Regions from separate parts of the Dorea formicigenerans genome, predicted to be linked through region 1. Evidence: predicted binding sites of a transcription regulator. Region 1 holds the regulator's gene; the other holds the start of a gene.

The links. Region 1 encodes HrcA, which represses chaperone genes, less so after heat shock. Its sites were predicted from a motif close to TGTTAGCACTCNNNNNNNNNGAGTGCTAACA; they were not measured.
Region 2: htpG (molecular chaperone HtpG) is a predicted target of HrcA. The motif match lies at 8,298-8,328, and genes of this name have one in related genera.

What each region holds. Positions count from the first base shown of each region.
Region 1 is NZ_CP102279.1:1,309,397-1,321,992, reverse strand. It holds gene NQ560_RS06505 (ABC transporter permease) at 1-888, shown strand, start outside; gene NQ560_RS06500 (ABC transporter permease) at 875-2,032, shown strand; gene dnaJ (molecular chaperone DnaJ) at 2,071-3,261, opposite strand; gene dnaK (molecular chaperone DnaK) at 3,377-5,254, opposite strand; gene grpE (nucleotide exchange factor GrpE) at 5,268-5,870, opposite strand; gene hrcA (heat-inducible transcriptional repressor HrcA) at 5,921-6,964, opposite strand; gene NQ560_RS06475 (hypothetical protein) at 7,222-7,515, opposite strand; gene NQ560_RS06470 (replication-associated recombination protein A) at 7,622-8,941, opposite strand; gene NQ560_RS06465 (polysaccharide deacetylase family protein) at 8,984-9,754, opposite strand; gene NQ560_RS06460 (flavin reductase family protein) at 9,818-10,405, opposite strand; gene NQ560_RS06455 (putative manganese-dependent inorganic diphosphatase) at 10,421-12,070, opposite strand; gene NQ560_RS06450 (S1 RNA-binding domain-containing protein) at 12,290-12,596, shown strand, end outside.
Region 2 is NZ_CP102279.1:2,402,283-2,414,878, forward strand. It holds gene NQ560_RS11615 (TetR/AcrR family transcriptional regulator C-terminal domain-containing protein) at 1-254, opposite strand, end outside; gene NQ560_RS11620 (radical SAM/SPASM domain-containing protein) at 386-1,783, opposite strand; gene NQ560_RS11625 (manganese efflux pump MntP) at 1,847-2,440, opposite strand; gene NQ560_RS11630 (phosphoribosylaminoimidazolecarboxamide formyltransferase) at 2,774-3,952, opposite strand; gene NQ560_RS11635 (IMP cyclohydrolase) at 3,963-4,676, opposite strand; gene NQ560_RS11640 (hypothetical protein) at 4,896-5,984, shown strand; gene htpG (molecular chaperone HtpG) at 6,077-8,131, opposite strand; gene NQ560_RS11650 (hypothetical protein) at 8,559-10,409, opposite strand; gene NQ560_RS11655 (protein kinase domain-containing protein) at 10,394-11,905, opposite strand; gene arsS (arsenosugar biosynthesis radical SAM (seleno)protein ArsS) at 12,131-12,596, opposite strand, start outside.

The DNA of each region.
Region 1 (12,596 bases):
GACGTAAAGAATGAAAAAGACGCGAAAAAGAAACTGGAAAATGATGAGATTCTTGGAATCTACTATGTAAAAGAGATCCCGTCTCTTACAATCACAAAAAATGGAGTCAGCCAAAGTATTCTGACTTCTCTTTTAAATACTTATAACCAGAATGCACATCTGTTCAAAGAGATTGCCAGAACTCATCCGGAGCGTCTGACTGATGCTGTTGCTTCCTTGCAGACGAATGGCAGTTTCATCACGGAAAAAAGTGTCGGTGGAAAAACATTAAATCCGACTGTATTGTATTTCTTCGCCCTGATTGCCTATGCTTGTATGTCCGGTGCATATCTAAGTATCGAAGCAGTACGTGATACCCAGGCGAACTTAAGTCCCTTAGGAGCCAGACGAAGTATCACCCCTTACCGAAAACAATTTCTTATTTTTATTGATATGTTGGTGCTGATTTTTATACATTTCATAAATGTAATGATTCTGACTTTTTATGTGAACTATATTCTTGACATTGACCTGGGGAATAATTATCTGGCTATCCTTGCCACGAATTTTATGGGAAGCCTCATCGGAATCTGCCTGGGACTCATGATCGGCTGCATCGGGAAACTTACATTTTCAGCAAAAATCGGCATCTGTACCTCCACAACTTTACTGACCGGTTTTTTGTCTGGTCTGATGTTTGGCAATATGAAAGATATAATAGAACAGAATGCCCCTATTCTGAACCGTATCAATCCGGCGGCTGTTTTAAGTGATGCTTACTATTGCATCAGTGTCTACAATGACACGTTACGATACCAGAGATGTATGATCACTCTGCTCATCATGAGTGTTCTTTTCCTTGGTATTGCATTCTTAGGAGTAAGGAGGGAACGTTATGACAGTATTTAAAGGATTTTTGACAATTACAAAAAGAAATCTCGGATATGTTTTCATGTATATTATCATTTTTCTCACAATTACAATTGCTGTACAAAAAAGTGAACTTACAGATACCGATAAAATGTTTGAACAGACAAAACTCGACATTGCAGTCATTGACCATGACAAAAGTCCGGTGTCCGAAGCCCTGACCGATTATCTGGCTTCCCGGCACAATCTGATTGATATTCCGGATACCAAAACTGCCATTCAGGATAACCTGTTCTACCGGCACGTTTATTATGTATTGACGATTCCAAAAGATTTCACTCAAAGCTGTAAAAGCAAAACTGCAAGTCTTACCGTCACAAAAGTTCCGGGCAGTACAAGTGGTTACTATGTAGACAGTCAGGTCAATGCATGGGTTCAGGAAATGCATATGCTTCTTGCCTCCGGTTATTCAGCCGAAGATGCCACTGTAATGCTTAAGGAGGCTATGACAGAAGAATCTCATGTAACGATGCTGGATCAGAACGGATATGGTGGAAATATTCCGATGCACGCATACATGTATCAGTATATGCCTTACATTATCCTGTCCATTCTATGCTATGTCATTATAACGATCATGATGTCATTCAACAATCCAGAAGTCCGCTCACGAATACTGTGTACTTCCATTTCCAGCCGGAAGTACAACCTGCAGCTTGCGCTCGGCTGCACAGTCATCGGACTTGCCGTCTGGTTTTTATGCACACTGCTTCCAATCATATTGTATGGAAAAACATTTCTGGCAGACACAAACCTTACATACTATCTGACCAACAGTTTTATGATGTCTCTGTCTGCACTAAGCCTGGCATTCTTTGTCTCCACATTTACAGACAAAGAACAACTGATCAGTGCAGTCGTCAATGTGGTCAGCCTTGGAATGTCCTTCCTGTGCGGAGTCTTCGTCAGTATGGATATCCTCGGAAAAAGTGTACAGAAAATTGCCCAGTTTCTTCCGGTCTACTGGTACGAAGTTGCAAATAACCTGCTGAAAAGCCACAACACATTCAGTGGAACACAGATTCACACCCTGTACACCTGCTACGGCATACAGCTTCTCTTCGCCCTCGCATTCTTAAGTCTCGCCCTCATTGCAGGCCGTATGAGACGTCAGACCGCATAATTTACATTTATATAAACGGGAAGAAGCCCCTGATGAACTTAATCATCAAAGGCTTCTTTTACTTTATCCATAAATCCTTTTTTCTTCTTTTCCGGCTTTTCTTTCTCACCGTCATTTTTTCCTGCCTGATTTAGTGTATTTCCCGCCAGTTCATCGAACTTACGAAGTGCTTCTTTTGCCTCATGGCTCAACTTCTCCGGTGTCTGGATCACCAGTGTTACATAGTGATCACCGCGAACCTGCGGATTACGAAGTGATGGAACACCCTTTCCTTTCAAGCGCACTTTCGTATCTGTCTTAGTACCTGGTTTCACATTGTAGATAACTTCCCCATCTACTGTCTTGATGCGGATATCTGCACCAAGTGCTGCCTGTGCAAAGGAAATCGGAACCGTTGAGAAAATGTGTACATCCTGACGCTGAAAAATTGGGTGTCTGGATACTGTGACCTGCACAAGAAGATCTCCTCTTGGTCCGCCATTCACTCCCGGTTCACCTTTATCACGAATTCTTACACTCTGTCCGTCATCAATTCCTGCCGGAATCTTGACAGAAATCTTCTTCTTACTGGAAATATATCCTGTACCGGCACAATCCGGACATTTTTCACGAATAATCTTACCTGTTCCATGACAATCCGGACAAGTCTGGACATTCTGTACCATACCGAACAGTGACTGCTGGCTGTATACAACCTGACCTTTTCCACCACACTTTGAACATGTTTCTGGGGTTGTTCCTGGTTTTGCACCTGTTCCATTACATTTCGGGCATGGATCCTTTAAAATTACGTCAAGCTCCTTCTCACATCCAAATACTGCTTCTTCAAAAGAAATTCTTACAGTCTTTCGAATGCTTGCACCCTTCATCGGTCCCTGGCTGCGGCCTCTGCTTCTTCCACCACCAAATATGTCACCAAAGATATCGCCAAAGATGTCACTGAAATCAGCTCCATTAAAATCAAAGCCGCCATATCCGCCGGCTCCTCCTGCTCCACCTTCAAATGCTGCATGACCAAACTGATCATACTGACGTCTCTTTTCCGGGTCACTAAGTATCGCATATGCCTCCGAAGCTTCTTTAAACTTCTTCTCCGCCTCTGCATCTCCCGGGTTCATATCCGGATGATACTTTTTGGCAACTTTACGATATGCCTTTTTCAAAGTCGCTTCATCGACATCTTTGCTGACGCCGAGAACCTCATAGTAATCTCTCTTTGCTTCTGCCATTACTTTCTCTCCTTAATAAAAGGAAGTTCCGCGAAACCTGACCTCCTTAAAATTCAGTCACATTCCGCGGAACAGCCTTCGCATTCGATGCGGTATTATTCCGCCATTTTATGCTTTAGACTTCTTTATAATCTCCGTCTACTACATCGTCTCCCTGGAATCCATCCGGTGCCGGTCCTGCCTCTGGTCCTGCCTGAGCACCTGCTCCCTGTGCTCCCTGTGCAGCTGCTCCTGCCTGCTCATACATCTTTGTGAACAGTTTCTGAGCACTTTCAGAAAGTTTCTCTTTACCAGCTTTGATCTCAGCGATCTGAGCGTCTGTAATATCGTCCATGTTTACTTTCTCAAGAATTTCTTTCAGTGCCTTGCAGTCAGCCTCTACACCTGCTTTATCATTAGCATCCAGTTTATCTCCAACCTCCTGGATTGCTTTCTCTGTCTGGAATACTAAAGCGTCTGCCTCATTCTTTGTATCGATGCCCTCTTTACGTTTCTTATCCTGAGCTTCGAATGCTGCTGCTTCTTTTACAGCCTTATCAATCTCATCATCAGACATGTTGGATCCTGCTGTGATTGTGATATGTTGCTCTTTACCTGTTCCAAGGTCTTTTGCAGATACATTTACAATACCATTTGCATCGATATCGAATGTAACCTCAATCTGCGGTACTCCTCTTGGAGCTGGTGCGATTCCGTCAAGCTGGAATCTTCCGAGAGACTTGTTGTCTTTTGCGAACTGTCTCTCACCCTGTACAACGTTGATATCAACGGCTGTCTGGTTATCTGCTGCTGTTGAGAAGATCTGGCTCTTCTTTGTAGGAATTGTTGTATTTCTCTCAATCAGTCTTGTAGCAACTCCACCCATAGTCTCAATAGACAGTGACAGTGGTGTTACATCAAGAAGAAGGATATCTCCAGCGCCTGTATCTCCGGCAAGTTTACCGCCCTGAACAGATGCTCCAAGTGCTACACACTCATCTGGGTTCAGAGATTTGCTTGGCTCTTTACCTGTCAGACGTTTTACTTCTTCCTGTACAGCAGGGATACGTGTTGATCCACCTACAAGAAGTACCTGACCAAGTTCAGATGCTGTGATTCCTGCATCAGACAGAGCTCTCTGTACCGGCTCAGATGTCTTCATAACAAGATCATGTGTCAACTCATCGAATTTAGCTCTTGTAAGATTCATATCAAAATGCTTCGGTCCTTCAGCAGTTGCTGTGATGAACGGAAGGTTGATGTTTGTTGTTGTTGCGGAAGACAGCTCTTTTTTCGCTTTCTCTGCAGCTTCTTTTAATCTCTGAAGTGCCATCTTATCTGTAGATAAGTCAACGCCTTCCTGTTTCTTGAACTCAGCAATCATGTAGTCTGTAATCTTCTGATCGAAATCATCTCCACCAAGTCTGTTGTTACCTGCTGTTGATAATACTTCGATAACTCCATCACCAATCTCGATAACAGATACATCAAATGTACCACCACCAAGGTCATATACCATGATCTTCTGCTCATTCTCATTGTCAAGTCCATAAGCAAGTGCTGCTGCTGTAGGCTCATTGATGATACGTTTTACATCAAGTCCTGCAATCTTACCAGCATCTTTTGTTGCCTGACGCTGAGCATCGTTGAAGTAAGCAGGTACTGTGATAACAGCCTCTGTTACTTTCTCTCCTAAGTATCCTTCTGCATCTGCTTTCAGTTTCTGAAGGATCATAGCTGAAATCTCCTGTGGAGAATATTTCTTATCATCGATTGTTACTCTGTAATCAGATCCCATCTCTCTCTTAATAGAAGAGATTGTTCTCTCTGCATTCGTAACTGCCTGACGTTTTGCAGGCTCACCAACAAGACGCTCACCTGTCTTTGTAAATGCTACAACTGATGGTGTTGTTCTTGCTCCTTCTGTATTTGCAATAACTGTTGGCTGTCCACCTTCCATAACGGCTACACAGCTGTTTGTTGTTCCTAAGTCAATACCAATAATTTTGCCCATGATCTATTCCTCCTTAATTTGCTACCTTTACCATACTGTGTCTCACTACTGAGTCACGATACATATAACCTTTCTGGAACTCTTCTGCGACTTCATTCTCTCCGAAGTTTTCATCTTCCACATGCATCACTGCATTATGGAAATTCGGATCGAACTGATTGCCAAGCGCCTCTATCGGCTTAACCTCAACGCTCTCCAGAACCGTCATAAATTGTTTGTAGACCTTTTCCATTCCCTGAATGAACGGGTCTTCTTTTTTCTCTTCCGGAACTGCATCTAATCCTCTTTCGAAGTTATCTACCACCGGGAGAATCTTCTCTATGATATCTTTCGCTCCTACTTCGTACATTTGGGATTTTTCCTTTTCTGTACGTTTGCGGAAGTTATCAAACTCTGCCATCTGACGAGTAAGTCTGTCTGTCAGTTCTTCGATCTTCTCGTCCTTTTTGTCTTTCTTATCCTTCTTGCCGAAGAATTTTTTGGAAGCTTTTTCTTCTGTCTGATTCTCTGTCTCTGCTTCCTGTTCTTCTGAAGCTTCTTCTGTCTTGGCTTCTTCTGCTTCATCTTTTGAAGCTTCTGCTTCTTTCTTTGCCTCTTCTACGGCTTCTTTTACCATATCTTCCTGGCTTTTCTTTTCTTTATCTTCCAAGGATCAATTCCACCTTTCTATTCCTCTTTATGAAACATCTGATCCAGTTCACTCTGGAGACGCTTCATTGACTTTAACACATTCTCATAATCCATTCGCTTCGGTCCGATAATACCTATCGTTCCCTTCACACCGTCTCCTAATTCATAAGTGGCGGTGACAACACTGCAATCTTTCATAGTCTTCACCGGAGCTTCATCTCCGATATATACCTGAATGCCTGTGTTCTCTTCATTGGATAATGTCTGTGTAACGAGATCTGTAAGCTGCTGCTTTTCTTCAAATGCACTGATAATTTCCTGTGCACTCTGCTTGTCACTAAGTTCCGGATACTTGAAAATGTTTGTTGCACCGCTTGTGTAGATCTGCATGTCTTCATCGACCTGAATAACATCTGCAACTGCGTCCAGTACATTCCCCACAACCTCGCTGTGGATTCCGGCTCCTTCTTTCAGTCTCGCAATCAGTCCAAGATTAATCTCTTCTATAGACATACCATTAAGTGTTGTGTTCAGAAGCATGTTGAGCTTTAACAAGTTTTCATTGTTGATTGGCTCATCTACATGTATAATCTTATTCTTGATCACATTTCCCTCAAGTACGATTACTGCAATCATCTGTTCCTCATCAACCATCGTAAGCTGTATGAACTTGATCCGGTTACGATTGTTCATCGGTGAAGAAACCAATGTCGCATAGTTCGTACTGTTCGCCAGAACTTTTGCTGCCTGTTTCAGAAGCTGATCCATCTTATCTGCTTTCTCAAGCATCTGATCCTGCATCTCACTTAGTTCCTGTTCTTTCTGCTCCATCAGCATATCTACATAGAGTCTGTAGCCTTTGTCCGAAGGAATACGTCCAGCAGACGTATGAGGCTGTAAAATATATCCAAGTTCTTCCAGATCCGCCATCTCATTACGAATAGTTGCTGAACTTAAGTTCAGATCCGTGTACTTGGAAATTGTTCTGGAACCCACCGGCTCGCCTGTCTCCAGATAATTCTTAATGATTGCCTGAAGGATCTTTAATTTTCGTTCGCTCAGTTCCTGTTCCTGAATCATCATATGCCTCCTTCTTTCGGATTTGTTAGCACTCATTATATTGGAGTGCTAACACCTTTCGACTATTAATGTATCACTCGATTTGACTTTTGTCAACAACATTTCTTACTTTTTTTGTGAAATAAATATGAAGAAAAATAATCTTTCCATTATACGAAAGAAACTGACAGATGCAATTGGGAAAAATTGCATCTGTCAGTTTCTTTTTTTATTACAGATTTAAATTCTTTTGTTTTCAGCTACTTTGATTTTTTATATTAGCTTAACTCGATCTTCTCTGCCTCTTCTGGCTTGAAGTCGTTCTGTAAATCGTAGATGTTGTGTCCTGTAGACTCGGTCAGAACCTTTCCTTTGTAAGAATAGCAGCGGATAAATCTCTGCTTGTCAATGCTTGACCAGTGCTCAACATCCCATGTCAGATATCCATCTGCATCAGATTTCTCTCCTTTAAGATAAATGTCTACCTGACGTCCGGATACCATAATGTCGATAAGTCCCTGTGTTCCGTCTACTTCTACTTCTGTTTTGTTTACTGAATCGTATACCTTCATTTTATTTTCCCTCCTGATAATAACATACACTCTGGCGCCACATTTCTGACGACAGTACAGATTCTGCTTCGATTATACGTTTTCTCTATAAAAAATTCAAGCTTTTCTATGAATTCTTCTTTAAAAACTCCATCCATTCTTTTATTTCTTTTTCATGTCCGTTGTCACTCGGCTCATAAAACTTTGCTTTTTGGATTTCGGAAGGCATGTATTGCTGTTCCACATAGTGGTTCGGATAATCATGTGCATACTTGTAACCCACACCATGTCCAAGTTTTTGTGAACCTTTATAATGAGCATCCTGCAAATGCGCCGGCACCGTAGTTTTATAATTTCTTACATTTTCCATGGCGGCACTGATTGCTTTGACTGCCGCATTACTCTTTGGTGCTGTTGCCACATATGTCACTGCCTGAGATAAAATGATCTGGGATTCCGGCATTCCGATCCGCTCTACTGCCTGGGCTGCTGCCACAGCCACTTGTAGCGCCATCGGATCTGCATTTCCAACATCTTCCGATGCACAGATCATGATCCTTCTGGCAATAAATTTCACGTCTTCCCCTGCATATAGCATTTTTGCAAGATAATATACTGCCGCATCAGGGTCTGACCCCCTCATACTTTTGATAAATGCAGAGATCGTATCGTAATGATTGTCTCCTGTCTTGTCATAGCGCACTACACGTTTTTGAATACACTCGGACGCCACGTCAAGTGTAATATGGATCTTTCCGTCCGCACTTCGTTCTGTCGTGAGAATCCCGAGTTCAATAGCATTCAATGCATTTCTCGCATCTCCTCCTGCAATGTCTGCAAGGAACTCCAGTGCTTCCTCGTCAATTTCCGCATGATAGCTTCCCATACCTTTTTCCTGATCATAGACTGCCCGCTTCAAAAGTGTTTTGATATCTTCTTTTTCAAGCGGATGAAGTTCAAAGATACTGGAACGGGAAATTAATGCTCCATTGACCTCAAAATAAGGATTCTCCGTGGTAGCTCCAATCAGAATAATTGTTCCGTCCTCCACAAATGGAAGCAGATAATCCTGCTGTCCTTTGTTAAAACGATGAATCTCATCTACAAAAAGAATGGTCTTCTTCTGATACATGCCCAGCGTCTCTTTCGCTTTCTGTACCACTTCTTCCATATCTTTCTTGCCCGCCACCGTTGCATTGATCTGGGTGAATTCTGCACTTGTCGTATGGGCAATCACTTTCGCCAGTGTCGTCTTACCGGTTCCCGGCGGCCCATAAAAGATAATAGAACTTAACTTATCCGCTTTGATTGCACGGTACAACAACTTGTCTTTTCCAATAATATGCTGCTGTCCTACCACTTCCTCCAGCGTTGTCGGCCGAAGCCTGGACGCCAGCGGTGCCTCCTGATCCATATTTTTCTGTCTTGCATATTCAAACAAATCCATGCTTTTTCTATCTCCATTCTTCCTGATTTCTTCTGGTTTTCCTTACTCAAGAATCAGTTTATCTACTGTCACAAATTCAAAGCCTTCTGCCTTTAAAAGATCTACGATCCGAAGCGCCGCCTCTACCGAGGATTTATAACAATCATGTAATAAAATAATATCATTCTCCTTCGCCTGCGACACTACTTTATTCACAACTTCATCTATATTTTCCGTAGTCCAGTCCAAAGGGTCTACCGTCCACATGACAGGTAATACGTCCAGATAATTCTCCAGTTCTCTCTGCCAGACTCCAAAGGGCGGACGGATATACTGCACGCGCTGTCCGGTAATTGCCGCAATCAGCTCATCAGTCTTGTTAATTTCATACATTGCTTCTTCATCAGAAAGTTTCGTAATCTCAACATGATGATACGTGTGATTTCCAATTAAATGTCCTTCTTCATAAATTCGTTTCACAATATCCGGATAGGTCTCAACATTTTCTCCTACCAGAAAAAATGTTGCCTTCACACCTCTCTCTTTTAATCCGTCAAGAAGTGCCGGTGTGCACACACTGGGTCCGTCATCAAATGTAATGGCAATCTGAGGCAGCTCTGTCTGTATCTGCTCATTCAAAATCCGGGATATTGTTTCCCGTGTTTCTGACTCCATTTGCAGATTTGAATCTCGTCGGTTCGTTTTTGATTCTTTCTTATTAATATCAATTGTTTGCATTGTTTTCATAGAAATTCCTGAAACATTTAAAACAACTATCATTGCCAGACACGCTGTAAGAATCTGTATCACTTTTTTTAATTTCCATTCTTTCATAATAAAGAGACCTGTTACCTTTGCACTACCAGTCTCTTTATATATATGAAATCCTGCGCTTTATTATTTTTTCTTTTTCACCTTTTTCTTCTTTTTCACACTGTAGCCAAATGTTCCAAGTGATTTTCCAAGATCAAAATATTCCCCGTGGGAATATGCCAGAAGTCCTGTTTTGTTCAGTGCAAATTTTCCATTATCCTGCATGAACCGGTCATCCACCTGCACGCCGGTCACTTTTGCAAGAAACATGTGGTGTGAACCCAACTCTTCGACTTTCACGACCTGACACTCAATATTGACTGGACTTTCCTCAATTATCGGAGCATAGATAAGTGTCTGAGCATTTCCGCGAGTCAGATGCATTTCACTCCATTTGTCCACATCTCTTCCTGAACGCACCCCGCACCAATCCGTCGCTTTTACCAGATCTTTTGTCGTCAGGTTCACTACAAATTCTCCGCTTTCCCTAATCAAATGATAAGAATATCTCGTCGGACGCACGGATATATATAACATTGCCGGATTTGTACAGATTGTCCCTGTCCATGCAATTGTAATGATATTGTCATGCCCTTCTTTGTCCGCACAACTTACCATAACCGCCGGGAGCGGATACACCATATTCCCCGGTTTCCATAATTCTTTTCCCATAGTACGCTATCCTTTCTACATCTGCTGCATGGTCTCGACCAGCACTGGTATCAGCTGTTTCTTTCTGGACACAACTCCTTTTAATATCAGACTCTTTGCATTATCCGGAAGATCAAATGCGCTGAGGGCAATTCCTCTCGCACCGGTTCCCACACACAAAAGCTCCGTGGATTCTGCCAGAATATCTGTCAGCATAAAATAAATCATATTCAGGTTATGTGCTTCCAGTACCTTTGGCAAATGCTCCGTCATCATATCACGAATAGCTGCCAGTTCTTCTTTGCTCATGGACGTGATCTGTCCTACACCAAATATCGTGTCGTTGACTGTAAACTGCTTGAAATCCTGGAAACAGATATCCTCTGCACTCTTGCCTTTCAAGTTGCTTCCTGCATTGAACATTTCCTGCGCCATCTGTTCCAGGTCAATATCTGAAATTTTTGCCAGTTTTTTCGCAGTCCTTTCATCTAACGGCGTACAGGTCGGTGAACGGAACAATAATGTATCCGAAATAATTGCGCCACATAAAAGCCCGGCAATCTCTCTTGGAACTTCGATTTCATTCTCCTCATACATCTGGTTAATAATCGTCGCCGTGCATCCCACTGGCTGATTACGGAACGTAATCGGGCTGACTGTCTCGATATCTCCAAGTCTGTGATGATCAATAATCTCAATGATTTCTGCTTCCTCAATTCCATCAACTGCCTGTGACCGTTCGTTATGATCCACCAGGATTACTTTTTTCTTGCTGGCACCGAGGAAACGACGTCTGGAAATGAATCCTTTAAATCTGCCATGACGATCCAGAATCGGGAAATCGCGGAAACGCTTTTTCGCCATAATATCTTTAATATCATCAACATAATCATTCATCCGGAACATAGTCAGTGGTCCAGAGGTCATATAAAACTTCACCGGAATGCTCTGATTAATCAGTCTTGCTGTCGTAAATGTATCATACGGAGTCTGAATGATCACTATACTCTGTTCTTTTGCCTTCTGAATCAATTTCGGAGAAACTTCTGCATCTTTGCAGATAACCATACAGCTGGCATCAATATTCACGGCACATGCCTGAGCTTCCTCACGATCTCCTAATATCACCAGATCGTCCTTTTCAATAAACTCTTCCATAAGATTCGGACTTGAGGCTCCGATTGCTACTTTTCCTCTCATAAAATACCCATGCTCATTACCTGTTATCATTGTACCGTCCAGTGTCTTGATAATATTCCGATATTGGGTTCTCGCTTTTGATAATATCTCACTATCATACACATCCATATAAGATTTTGCAATATCTCCGGTAGATACAACTCCTACCAGCTCATCATCCTTCACGATTGGCAGTGTCTTTGCCTGCTCCTGCCGCATACGCTCCCATGTATCACGAATGGACGCATTGGGCTTAAGCCCCGGCATCTCGTGAATATCCAGATCTCTCACTTGAAGTCTGACATCTGTAAGAAGCTTGGGAGCCTCTACCCCAAAACGATCCAGTACATAAGCAGTCTCATCATTCACATGTCCTGCCCGCTTTGCCTCATGAACCTGTCCGGTCACTTTCTGCCTCAGATCTGCATAGGCAATCGCGGAACAGATAGAATCTGTATCCGGATTCTTATGTCCGATCACATAAACTTTTTCTTTTCTCTTTCCCATATATATCACCTTATTATCTTCTTGCTAATTCGAGCAGTCCATATCGGTTTTTCTGATTGCATCCGGCTATACTCATCATTTTTCCAATAATTTGTATATCTCACTCGAACTGTTACTTATTTTCTACAACATATTCTAACATAGTTAATTTTCTTTGTACATGCAGTTTATTTATGCTATACTAAAAGCAACAATTTTACTGATAGGAAGGAATATACTATGAGCGAAGAATTCAACGAAGAAAATGTAACTATGGCAGATCTGGAAGATCATTTTGATGATGCAAATCCATGGAATGTAGTTCAGTCCTACCTCGAAAAAGGAACTGTGCTCCCTGTAAAAATCGAAGGAATTGTAAATGGCGGTGCTATCGCAATGGTAGAAGGAATCCGTGGATTTATTCCTGCTTCCCGACTTTCTTTATCCTATATCGAAGATCTGGAATCTTATCTGTTAAAAGATATCGAAGTTCAGGTCATTGATGTAGATCAGGCAAATAACCGGCTGGTACTTTCCGCCCGTGAAC
Region 2 (12,596 bases), 1.1 Mb from region 1:
TTAAATATCATCTCCAATGCAGACCTTGCCATATTCATCTTCACAAGTTCCGTCGCACTGCTAAATACATCTTCCCACAAAAGCCATTCCATTACTTCATATTTATCCCGGAAGTAATTGTAGAATGTCGGGCGTATTACCCCTGCTTCATCCGTGATCATCTTAATCGTAATCTTATCAAAAGATTTCTTCACGACCAATTCTTTGAATTTCTGCCCTAGAAGCGCTTTTGTCATCTCGCCCTTGCGTTCCATGATTATCTCTTCCTCACAACATAATCTGTGAATTATTATAACACAGATTCCGTGTTCTAAACAAGACGGAACCTGTGCCTAAAATATCAGATTCAGTATTTCACCCCTCCATGAAATACCAAGTCCATTGTTTATTTCTGTTTATAATTCTGATAGCCTTTCGCCTCACGCGGATGCTCGCTCCAAAGTTTATCCGCACACTCTGACCAACACTTCGCGTAAGTATGACATTTGCCACACAGATGCTCCACTGTTTCCGGTGACTGAAGATCTGTGGATTTGGCACCTGTCTCATGTACCATCTGTTGCAGCAATTCCGGATTTTCCAGCATCGGACATGGTTTTAAATGATTACAGTTAAATGGCTGATGATCCCGATATGCCATAAAAAGCGGCTGTCTGAGCGCATCTAATAAAGATACTTCTTTTATATTGGCTCCAGAATAATGGATAAATACACACGGTTCCACATCTCCGTTCGGATTAATGTGGCAATAATTTCTTCCCCCTGCAATACAACCGCCTACAAATTCACCATCATTCTGGAAGTCCATAGCAAAAATAGGTTTTCCACCGTTCGTGGAACGAATCTTACGAACTCTGTGATACATATATTCTCTCTGCTCTTTTGTCGGTAAAAGTTCCACTGCCGCATCATTTCCTACCGGCATATAATGGAAATACCATGTAAATCTACATCCTTTTTCAATGATCATATCCAGGAACTCATCGGACGTAACTGTCTCAATGTTCTTACTTGTATAACAGATAGATGTTCCAAAAATCTGACCGGAATCCTTCAGCAGATCCATAGCATGCAATACTTTTTCATACACACCTGCGCCTCTTCTGAGATCATTAACTTCCTCAAATCCTTCCAGACTGATAGAAAGAGACAGATTGCCGACTTCTTTCATCTGCTCACAAAATGCTTCATCAACCAGTGTTCCATTCGTAAATGCATGGAATGCGCAATCATTATGTTTCTTACACAACTTTATAATGTCATCTTTTCTGACAAGCGGTTCTCCGCCAGTATACATGTAGAAGTAAATTCCAAGCTCTTTTCCCTGTGTAATAACACTGTCCAGGTCATTGTATGTAAGATTCAGCCGATTTCCATATTCTGCCGCCCAGCAGCCGGTACAGTGCAGATTACAGGCACTGGTCGGATCCATAAGAATCAGCCACGGGATATTACAGTCATATTTCTTACGCATTTCACGGATTGTCTTTGTTCCGTAAAATGCTGCCTCATATCCCAGATTCAATGCAGTCTGACGAATGACATATGGATCCAATTCATCAATCATGTGGTTGACATATTTTACCCATTTATTATCTGGATCTTGAATCATCTTACGTGCAGCCTCATAATTTTCTTTTTGGAAATTGTCTCCCATATATTTTTCTGTCAGATCTACCAGTTCCAAAAGACCTTTTTCACGATCTTTCTTCACATGTTTTAACACTGCATCAATCGCGGTTCCATACGCTGCTCTGGCAGCCTTATGTGTCAATGTACCCATATCACATTTCCTCCTCGTATATCTTATTTTTTCAATATTTGAGCTGATTATCAACATTGCACATCAATACATGCAATATTGAATCACTACATCTACTCCTGCAATCAGGAACAATGCGCCACCTGCAAGATATGCTTGACTATTATGCACTGTACCAAGCCTATATCCTACATATACACCACCAATTACACTCAGTACTGTAATTGGGAAAATCGTCAGTGACTGGTGGATCATTTGCGCTTCCAGAAACCCCATTCCAATTCCCGCAAGAAATGCATCTACACTTGTAATAAGTGCCAAAAATGTCGTTTTCTTCCAGTCAATTTCATCATTGCGCTGTTCAAGAATGTTTCGCTTCTTAAGTCCCTTCCAGATCATATATATGCCTAATCCTATAAATATCAGAACTGTCACTGCCTCCCAATGATCTGCAATTCGTGAACTTGAATTTGAAGAATCCCGGAATATCGGCAACAGAGTAAGCAGATTTCCTACAATCAGACACCCCCATTGAACACCTCCGAAAAGCAGGCATAAACCAAATAGATTTTTCTTATTGATCTTTGAAAATCCAGCCCCCATATAAGCCATCGCTACAAATACATCTAAAGACAATCCTGCTGAGATTATTACAATCTCAAGAACAGACATAACCATCACCTGCCTTGTACTCTTAATTATGTTGTGATGAACAAAACCTTTCACTTCTCATGCATTTGCTCACAAATAAGTAAAAAAGTTTTGTTCCGTCCCTTGACATCATTGTATTAAAACATGAAAAAGAAAGGAATGTACAAAAGGTGGGAAACGTTATCCAAATGCTACATTTATAAAAATATGTCGCATACATTCTCACTCTCTGATAGAAAATGTTTTTTCTCCGAAAGATTATTTCATCTGCCATAAGATTACAATATAGAAAAGAACACCTTCCAAAAAATCTGCATTTTTCAGAAAGTGTTCTTCTTAATTATTCTATGTTCTTTTTTCTTAGTGATGGAACAGACGAATACCTGTGAATGACATCACCATGTTATATTTGTTACATGTATCGATAACATTGTCATCTCTTACAGAACCACCAGGCTGTGCAATATATGTAACACCACTCTTGTGTGCTCTTTCAATGTTGTCTCCAAATGGGAAGAAGGCGTCAGATCCAAGAGCGACACCTGTCAGTTTGTCCAGCCATTCTCTCTTGGCCTCTCTTGTAAATACTTCCGGCTTTTCTTTGAAAATATTTGGCCATGCGTCATCTGAAAGCACATCCATATAATCCTCACCGATATAAAGATCAATTGCATTGTCTCTGTCAGCACGACGGATATGATCTACAAATGGAAGATTCATAACCTGTGGAGATTGTCTTAACCACCAGTTATCTGCTTTCTGTCCGGCAAGTCTTGTACAATGAATCCTGGACTGCTGTCCGGCACCAATTCCAATTGCCTGTCCATCTTTTACGAAGCATACAGAATTGGACTGTGTATATTTCAAAGTAATCATGGAAATTGCAAGATCAATTTTAGCCTGATCTGTCAGTTCTTTATTCTCTGTAACAATGTTGGAGAAGAAATCATTGTCAATCTTTAATTCATTTCTTCCCTGCTCAAATGTAATTCCAAATACTTCTTTATGTTCAATCGGATCTGGTACATAATCCGGATCGATCTGAATAACATTGTAATTACCTTTTTTCTTCTCCTTCAGAATCTCAAGCGCTTCCGGCTCATATCCAGGAGCGATCACGCCGTCAGATACTTCTCTCTTGATAAGTTTTGCTGTATCGACGTCACAGACATCAGAAAGTGAAATAAAATCACCAAAAGATGACATACGGTCTGCACCTCTTGCTCTTGCGTAAGCGCTTGCAAGCGGTGACAGTTCACCAAGATCATCTACCCAGTAAATCTTAGCCAATGTCTCATCAAGCGGAAGTCCCACTGCAGCTCCTGCAGGTGATACATGCTTAAATGATGTTGCAGCCGGAAGTCCTGTAGCTTTCTTAAGCTCACTGACTAACTGCCATCCGTTAAATGCATCCAGGAAATTGATATATCCTGGTCTGCCGTTCAATACCTGAATCGGAAGATCCTTTCCATTCTTCATATAAATCTTGGATGGTTTCTGATTCGGGTTACATCCATATTTTAATTCCAGTTCTTTCATGATATTCCTCCTACTGATTCTTATTTATGATCTTTGTCTCATAAGTTCCGGTTGCAATATCAATATAACGCACAAAAAGTGAAACTTTATTATCTGCATTCAGACTGTTCCATACAAGATCTGTAAATGCTTCCATATCATCCGGAATGCTGACAAGCTTTGGCTCCCCTTCAAAACTTGGAAGTGGATTACCATCACACTTGTATGTATGGATAAAATGTCCCTCTCCTGCTGCTGGATTCTCATATGCAAAGGTATAGCGGTGTGAACTCTCCGGATTACCATTGTTGCTCTTTAAAATAGACATTGCATAGTTGTATGTTCCATTCTCAATATGCATGATTCCGGAAATACGAGGAGTATAATTCGGTCCGTCCGGCTCAAATGTACGACTTCTCAGTGACTGTTCAAAAGTGAGCTGCTTGTCCATGCCTTCATAAACCGTGTCTGTCTGGTCGCCATTCGTCACAATGGTCTTATTACCAAGCACACGCACCGGTGCATAAATGATCAGACTTGGATCTGTAAGCTTTGACGGATCAAATGCCTGTGTACGGATTCCTTCTCCATCTTCTACGAACACGCGGTTTCTGCTGTTCTCACTTCTTCCCATAATAAAATATGCGGTCACAGCCTTCGTACCGTCCGCACTTCTACCAATAATAATTCCACGTCCCGGGTAGGAATTACTCTGTAATTCTTTTTCAAGATTCAACATTTCCATGAATATTCTCCTCCACAAGTATTCTAGTAACTGATCAAATCACATAATTAACAGATTATATCCTCATATGATCACCAATTACTACGCGCTATGCGCTCTTACAACTATTATATAAAAAATAATGATGTTTTTCCAGTCTTATTTGTGGTATATTATAAATAACTATTTAACCATTTTCATACATGGTTTTATATTTATCTGAATACGGAGGAAGAAACTATGAAAAAAAAGCATTTATGCCTTGTGTTAACGCTTATCTTTGCGTTGTTACTTGGCGGATGTGCCAGCGGTGAGACCGCAGACAAGTATGTAGGAGATCTGATCACTTCTATAAAAAAAGAGGATCCGTCTTCTTTATCTTCTTTTCTGGAACAGGGAATTTCAGATGAGAACGAAACGTATGTACTTCAGTTTCCGGACGAGCTAAAAGATTCTTATCTTAAGTTCCTTCAGGCATCATTTAATGCCGTAGAATTTGAGATAAATGGTGCTAAAAAAATTGACGATGAACGTTATTCTGTGCAACTTACTTTTACTCCACTGGATATTAAAGCAACTACAAAAGACACTTGCGAAAAATATAGTCCGGCCATCTCTTCTACAGATTTGAATACTGAGATGACAAAGCTTCTCGAAAAAGCAACGGAAGCTGTAAAAAGCTCTCCTTCTTACGAAGCCTCCACTCAGCTTACACTGGAGGTTAAGAAGTCAAAAGACGGTTACAGCCTTGATGACGAGCAGTTACAGAAATTATTCTCTGCTACTATGGATAACATTATGGCACCATATGACAGTGTATGCGAGATACTGGACGCTCAGGATTATCTCACATCCTGTCTGAATGCACTGTTTAAAAATGATGTAGCCGAATATGCAAAACATACTGGCGAGGACGAGTCTTCTGTCCAGTCTCAATTAGAAAGTTCTATGTACGCTCCACCGGAAGAGCTGAGTGCCTCATACACAGATCGTTATAGCGCTGCGCTGAAAGCAATCTGTAATAACTGTCAGTATTCTGTTGGAACACCAAAGAAACAGGACGGATTATTTAATTACATTATTGATGTAACTGTAACTCCAAACACAAGTTTCCAAAGTGCTATGAACGAACTCGAAACCGGAACTTACTATTCTGAGGAAGAAGTAGATCGTGCTCTTGTAGAATTGATGGAAAAATACGCTGCTGCACCAACTTATGGTGCACAGACAACGGTTACCGTTTCTCTGAACTTCAAAACACTGTCAGCGGCCGGTGCCGAAGATTCTGAGATTACTTCATTAATTGATACCATACTTCCAGTAGAATAGAGCATTCAGAATAAAACTGTATAAAAGAACCTGCCCCAAAATTGTGAGGCAGGTTCTTTTATACTTATATCACTATGGATCCAATATTGAATCTATTTTGTCAGAAGCATCATAATATCATTGCTTCTCTGAACAAATGCTGTCATCTCTTCTGGATTTAATGGCTTATGTGCCAGCATAGCCAGATCATACAACTGCTTGCAGATCAAAGATGTATTTTCTCCATCTTCATGTTTCTGTACATACTGTACCAGTGGATGATTTGCGTTCAGGATCAGGGTATTCTCTCCACCCATATCCATTCCCATGGAATCCATTCCATACATCTTCATCATCTCCTGCATACGGCGGCTCTGCTCTGATAATGTCATAATAGAAGCTACATTGCTGTCTTTCAGTTTCTCAACTTTCACATCCAGCTTGTCATTACCAAGCTCTTTGCGGAATGTTGCAGTCAGACTGTCTACAGTCTTCTGGAATGCTTCCTTTTCGTCTTCAGCAACTTCCTCTTTTGCATTATCTGTAACATCTGCATCAATTCTCTGGAACTGAACATTCTGATAGCGCTGCTCAAGCTGTGTAATGAATGGAGAATCAATGTTGTGTTTCAGCACAACTGCATCCTGTCCCTGTGCACGGAACATATTGATATACTGACTCTGCTGAATCTCATCTGTTACATAATAGATAGTTGTCTTCTTCTCTTCTGCATTTTCCTCGGCATTGTCTGGTGCTGCATTTTTATCGAGTTCTTTCAGCTCTCCACCATTTGCTTCTACGCAGTCTTTCAGTGTCAGATATTTTCCATCGATATCCTTAAAGAGAACTGCATCTTTCATCTTGTCACAGAACTTCTCATCTTTCAGACAACCAAATTTTATAAATGGACTGATGCTGTCCCAGTATTTCTCATAATCTTCACGTTTTGTCTTGCACATACCTGCAAGCTTGTCTGCAACTTTCTTGGAAATGTACTCAGCAATCTTGCCTACAAATCCATCATTCTGAAGAGCGCTACGTGATACATTCAGTGGAAGATCCGGACAATCAATAACTCCCTTTAATACCATCAGGAATTCTGGAATGACTTCCTTAATATTATCTGCAATAAATACCTGGTTATTATACAGCTTGATCGTTCCTTCAATAGAATCATATTCTGTATTAATTCTCGGGAAGTACAGGATACCTTTTAAGTTGAACGGATAATCCATGTTCAGATGGATCCAGAACAACGGCTCTTTATAATCCAGAAATACTTTGCGATAAAACTCTTTGTAGTCCTCATCACTGCACTCATTCGGATGTTTTGTCCAGAGCGGATGAATATCACTTAAGGATTCCGGACGCTTTTTAATCTTTACTTTATCTTTTGCAGGTGATACTTCTACAACTTCTTTTTCACCATTTTCATTCTCTTTTTCTTCGGTCTTGGCATCTTCATGAATGTGCTCAACAACCTCATCGTCCTCTTTCAGGTCTGCCTCGTCAATTGTCTCATACTCTGGCTCTGCATTTGCCTTTGATAAGAAAATCTCTACCGGCATAAAGGAACAATACTTCTGGATAACTTCTCTTACACGATACTCGTTCGCAAACTCCAGACAATCATCGTTCAGATACAATGTAATCTCAGATCCTACAGTCTGCTTGTCTCCCTCTGTCATCTCGTATTCCGTTCCACCATTACTTACCCAGCGTACCGGTGTTGCTCCGTCTTTGTAAGATAATGTGTCAATATGAACTTCATCTGCAACCATGAATGCAGAATAGAATCCCAGTCCGAAATGACCGATCATATCGTCTTCTGTTGTCTTGTCTTTATATTTTTCAAGGAACTCTGTAGCTCCTGAAAATGCAATCTGAGTAATATATTCTTCAACTTCCTCTGCTGTCATACCAAGACCATTATCAATGAACTTCAAAGTCTTCTCTTCCGGATTCACTTCTACATGAATTGATGCCTTATAATCATCCGGTAACTGATATTCACCCATTACATCCAGTTTTTTCAATTTTGTAATGGCATCACAGCCATTGGAAATCATCTCTCTGACAAAAATGTCATGGTCAGAATATACCCATTTTTTAATAATTGGGAAAATGTTTTCGCTGCTGATTGAAAGACTACCTTTTTTTGCTTCCATTCTAATCACTCCTGTTTCTGATATTTTAAATTTAATCATTTGTGTTTTGATGCCAGGGATAAAATCGAAATCTACATGAACTTACTCATAAGTAAGCATATACAAAATCTTGAAATGTCCCTGATTAAATCTATGATAATCCCTCGCTTTTTAAAAGTCAATAGAAAATTAGCACTCTTTTTCATCGAGTGCTAACAATTCTGTGAATTTTATTAAGAAATAATAAACTTCCTTACGTTCATAGTTTGTTCATGTTTATTTTAAAATTCTTTCATCTCTTTAACATTGTTTCTCCACAACTCTTACATATAATAAAATCATCAACAACAGAAGTTCAGTAATACATTTTGAATAAACTTTTTCATAATACGTGCCGGGTGCCGCTTAGCGGTTACCCGGCATCCTCCCTTTTATGAACCTTTATATATTATTCTTCGTCTGCCTGTTCCTCTTTCGCACTGTCTTTTTTGCGTCTACACAATACCACACCGGTCATTATTAATAGTATTGTTATTATACTTCCAATCACAATCCATTTCAACATGGCAAAATGACGGTTTTCTTTTTCTCCTTGCCGATTTTTCTGCTCCTTTTCTGTCTTTCCAGATAATATTTTTTGAATTGGCGCTGCCGCCTTTTCCAATATCGTCTTCTCTGGAACGATTTCAAATGATATATTTTCTTCTGCTTCATTCCCTGCCGGATCCGCTGCTGTCACGCTTACTGCATATTCGCCTGGATTTGTAATCTGAAATGTATACTTCCCGTCTTCTTTTTTTAATGTCTGCCTTTTTCCATTAATCAACACTTCTTCTATCCAGTCTTCTTTTTTTCTGGAATCTACTTGAAAGTTCAGGATTCCTTCATACTGTGCCCCTTCCTCTACCTGAAAAAACTGAATCTTCGGAGGTGTGTGATCTATTACGAATTCCGCTCTTGCCACCGCTTCATTTCCTGCGGCATCTATGGCATTTACCTGTAATGTATGACGCCCCTCCGTATCAATCTCTGTCCCAATCGGATATAACCTTCCGTCCATCTGGATCTGGTGGACAAATGTCGTAAAGTCCTTGATAAATACATCCACCGGATAATCCCATGAAAACTTTTTCAGATACTTCCCCTGCAGTTCGTCCACCATCTTTATCACTGGATTCTTAGTATCAATCATAAATTGCAGGAAATGTTCTGACTTCTGTTTTGCCTTATCCACAGCCTGTACACTGGTTTTATAGATTCCATCTTCCTGAAATGTCTTTACAAGACTTGCGGATCCGTTCTTTAAACTCCACTTTTCTTCCGAATCTATGACCTCCGTTTTTTTCTCTCCTTCCGGTTTTTCATAATCAATCACTGCCCGACAGCTTTCTAATTTATTTTCATCAGTTGCCTGGTATTCCAAAGTCACGGGCTGACTGGTAATCAGATAATCGGCTGCCCCTGTTAAACTTACTGTCGGTGCCAGACTGTCAATGAATAACTTCTGCGTTTTCTCCGTTTTATTACCTGCCTGATCTGTGACAGTCACTGTTACCGGCACACCTTCTCCACTTTTTGAAGTCTGTGTAATCAAAAACTCTGACTGATTCTCCTTTGATTTTCCAATAATTTTATTCCCAACATAGCATGTGACCGTATCAACCTGGCTTCCCCATGCACCATCTTCTGATACCACACGAATCCACGCTTCCTTCTGATACCAGGTAGAAAATCCTTCCGGCGCCTCCAAGGTCACTGTCGGACTTTGTGTATCTATCCGTATTTCTATTGTCTCATCATATTCCGGAATCACATTGCCTTCTTCATCTTCCATAAAGACATGTAAAATATTTTTTCCTTCCTCAAATACTTCACCCTCAAGAGAAATCTTGGTTTTCTGCTCTTCTGCTTCTTGTGATACTATGTATTTTATTCTCCCCTGTAACAAAGTATCTTCCTCATGTTTTAATTCGTACACAGTTGTTCCATAGTCGCCATTATGTGTGATCATAACGGACGGCTTTGATAGATAATATCCATTCTTTCCATCAGCCTTGGGGATTTCCAGCTCATATCTCTTAATCTCGGGCTTCTCCGGTTCCTTGTCTTTGTCTTCATCTTCCCCTCCTGGCTTCTCTGGTTCCTTGTCTTCTCCATTAGTTCCATCTGAATTTTCCGATTCTGTTGTCTTTTTCATGTTTTTTTCTGCCTCATTCTGCGCATAAATAACTGCCTGCTGTGTATAAATCATTGCCAGGACTAATATCAATAACGCTCCGGTTCTTATCTTCCTACCCATACATTTTCTCCTTCCATGACTATTCCGTATTCCTGTGCCAATTTTTGAAATTCTGTTTCTTCCTTAATTTCCGGAATCTGATTCAAATACTCTTTTACTGTCTGTGCACAGATTTCTCTGGAAATATCTGAATCTGAACACTGCATACGCATATAAAGAATTCTAAGCTGCTTTGAGTCTTTTAATTCTTCCGCTCCTTTCCTGCATATTTCAAGTGCCTGATCTTTTAAGCCTTTTTCTCCCTGTATTTTCACAAGCTTCTGATAAATATCTTCTTTCTTCGACTCCTCTTCCCACTCAAGCATATCTGTATACATTTCCAAAGCCATATCCCAGTCTCTTGCCGTTTCAGCCGCAGAAGCCATATAAGAAGTACATTCTTTTACCAGTCTCTCCTCTGGCTTCTCATCCAGAATTTTCTTACCAATTCTTAAGATTGCTTTTGCATGTTCTTCCGATTCCTCCACTGCATAGCCCCGAATCAGACAGCGCTCATAATCCAGCCTTGAATCGTCCGGCATCCACTCCTCGATTTTCCTGAATATGTTCTCTATTTTCTTTTCATTTGCATATTCCTTTTTCTCATTGCTGCTTTCTTTATCTTCTATCCCAGCCACATACCGCACTAATGTAGCCAGATTTTCCGACATCTGATCTTCCCCGGCATCTTCAAATGCCTGAATACTTTTTTCGTAATCTTCCAGCTCCAGAAAATACAACAATCCCATGGATCTCTGCGCTTCTACGAATGCTTCACGCTCTGACACTTCTGACATATTTAAACCGTCTGAACTTTCCATCTTAAGTTCTGTGTTCTTCTCATCTCCTTTTTTCTGAATGACCCGGACACTTACTGCGGCTACGAATACACAAATACTTATCATTGCCATAACTGTTCTTTTTTTCGTCCATATTCGTCTATCTTTACTTTTCTTCTCTGTTACATTTGGAATTTCTTTTTGAATTTCGGACATCTGCTTAAATGCCCGTTTTGAATGCCCATCCAGGCATCTGGATATTATTTTTTGAAACTTTACCGTCTCCCGTCTGGTTAGTTCCGGGATCGGGTCTGTTACTGACAACAGGTACTGAATTGTCCTGCCTAGTCCGTATATATCTAATTCAATGCTGGCAGCCTGATAATAATTGACTTCAGGTGGAAGAAAGTTCTCCCTCACACTTCTTCGATTCATCTGAACCAGCATTTTTTCATTGGATTCCACACTCATATCAAGAAAATGTAGTGTCATATCCTCCGTGACGATCACGCTGTACGGATTCACATACTGGTAACAAGGGTTTCCCCGGCACTTATGTATGCACTCCAGTTGATCTGCAAGATCACGGATCCATAAAAATAATTGTTTTTTTGTAAGGTTCGGGTGATATTTCAACCACTGAATAAGTGACTTTCCTTCTACATAATCAGAGCTGATATAACATTTTTGATTATGTTCGATCAGGCGAAGCACCTCGTAACCTTCCCTTTCGCCCATCCGCATTCCTCCCATCTGTATTACTTTTTTGGAATTATCGGTGTGATTTCATATTGTGACAAATTCTGATTCTCTTCGACCTGGCAGAAGTTTTCTCAGATAAATTAGAGTGATTATTATCATACGCGAAAAAAGAGAAAAATGCAAGAAACATTTTGTTGCATTTTCCTCTTTTTATTCATAATTTTTCTTTTTTAAGCAGCCTGCTTAGTCTGTTGCGCCGCCTCAGCTTGAACCGGCTCCTGCTGTACAGGCATAACAGTGTTTATCCATCCGGATTTTCCGGGCTGTGTAAGGTTTTCCTATCCAATCAGCTATGGTTTCCTTCGAAAAGATTGGAAGCCCTGCTGCCAGGTTAAAATCACAGTCATACAGCTTTCCGTCATAATCTACCGAAATCTGAAAACGACACATCAAAGCTTCCACCGTTGCCGGGTTGAAAGCATCATACAACTTCTTCATATACCCTGAAAGATTCCCTGATCTTCGGAGAAATGCTCCAAATCGTCCCATTGGATTGTTGTATAGTGTATACAGGGCATTGAACACAATTCCAAAATCTGCTTCCAAATGCTCTTTATACTCTAGTTCCATGGCGGTCTGATCTGGTGGGAAAAAGGCTCCCGCCGGATTGTACACCATGTTCAGCACTAACTCAGGATTCTTTCCATAACCAAGTGTATTTAATTTC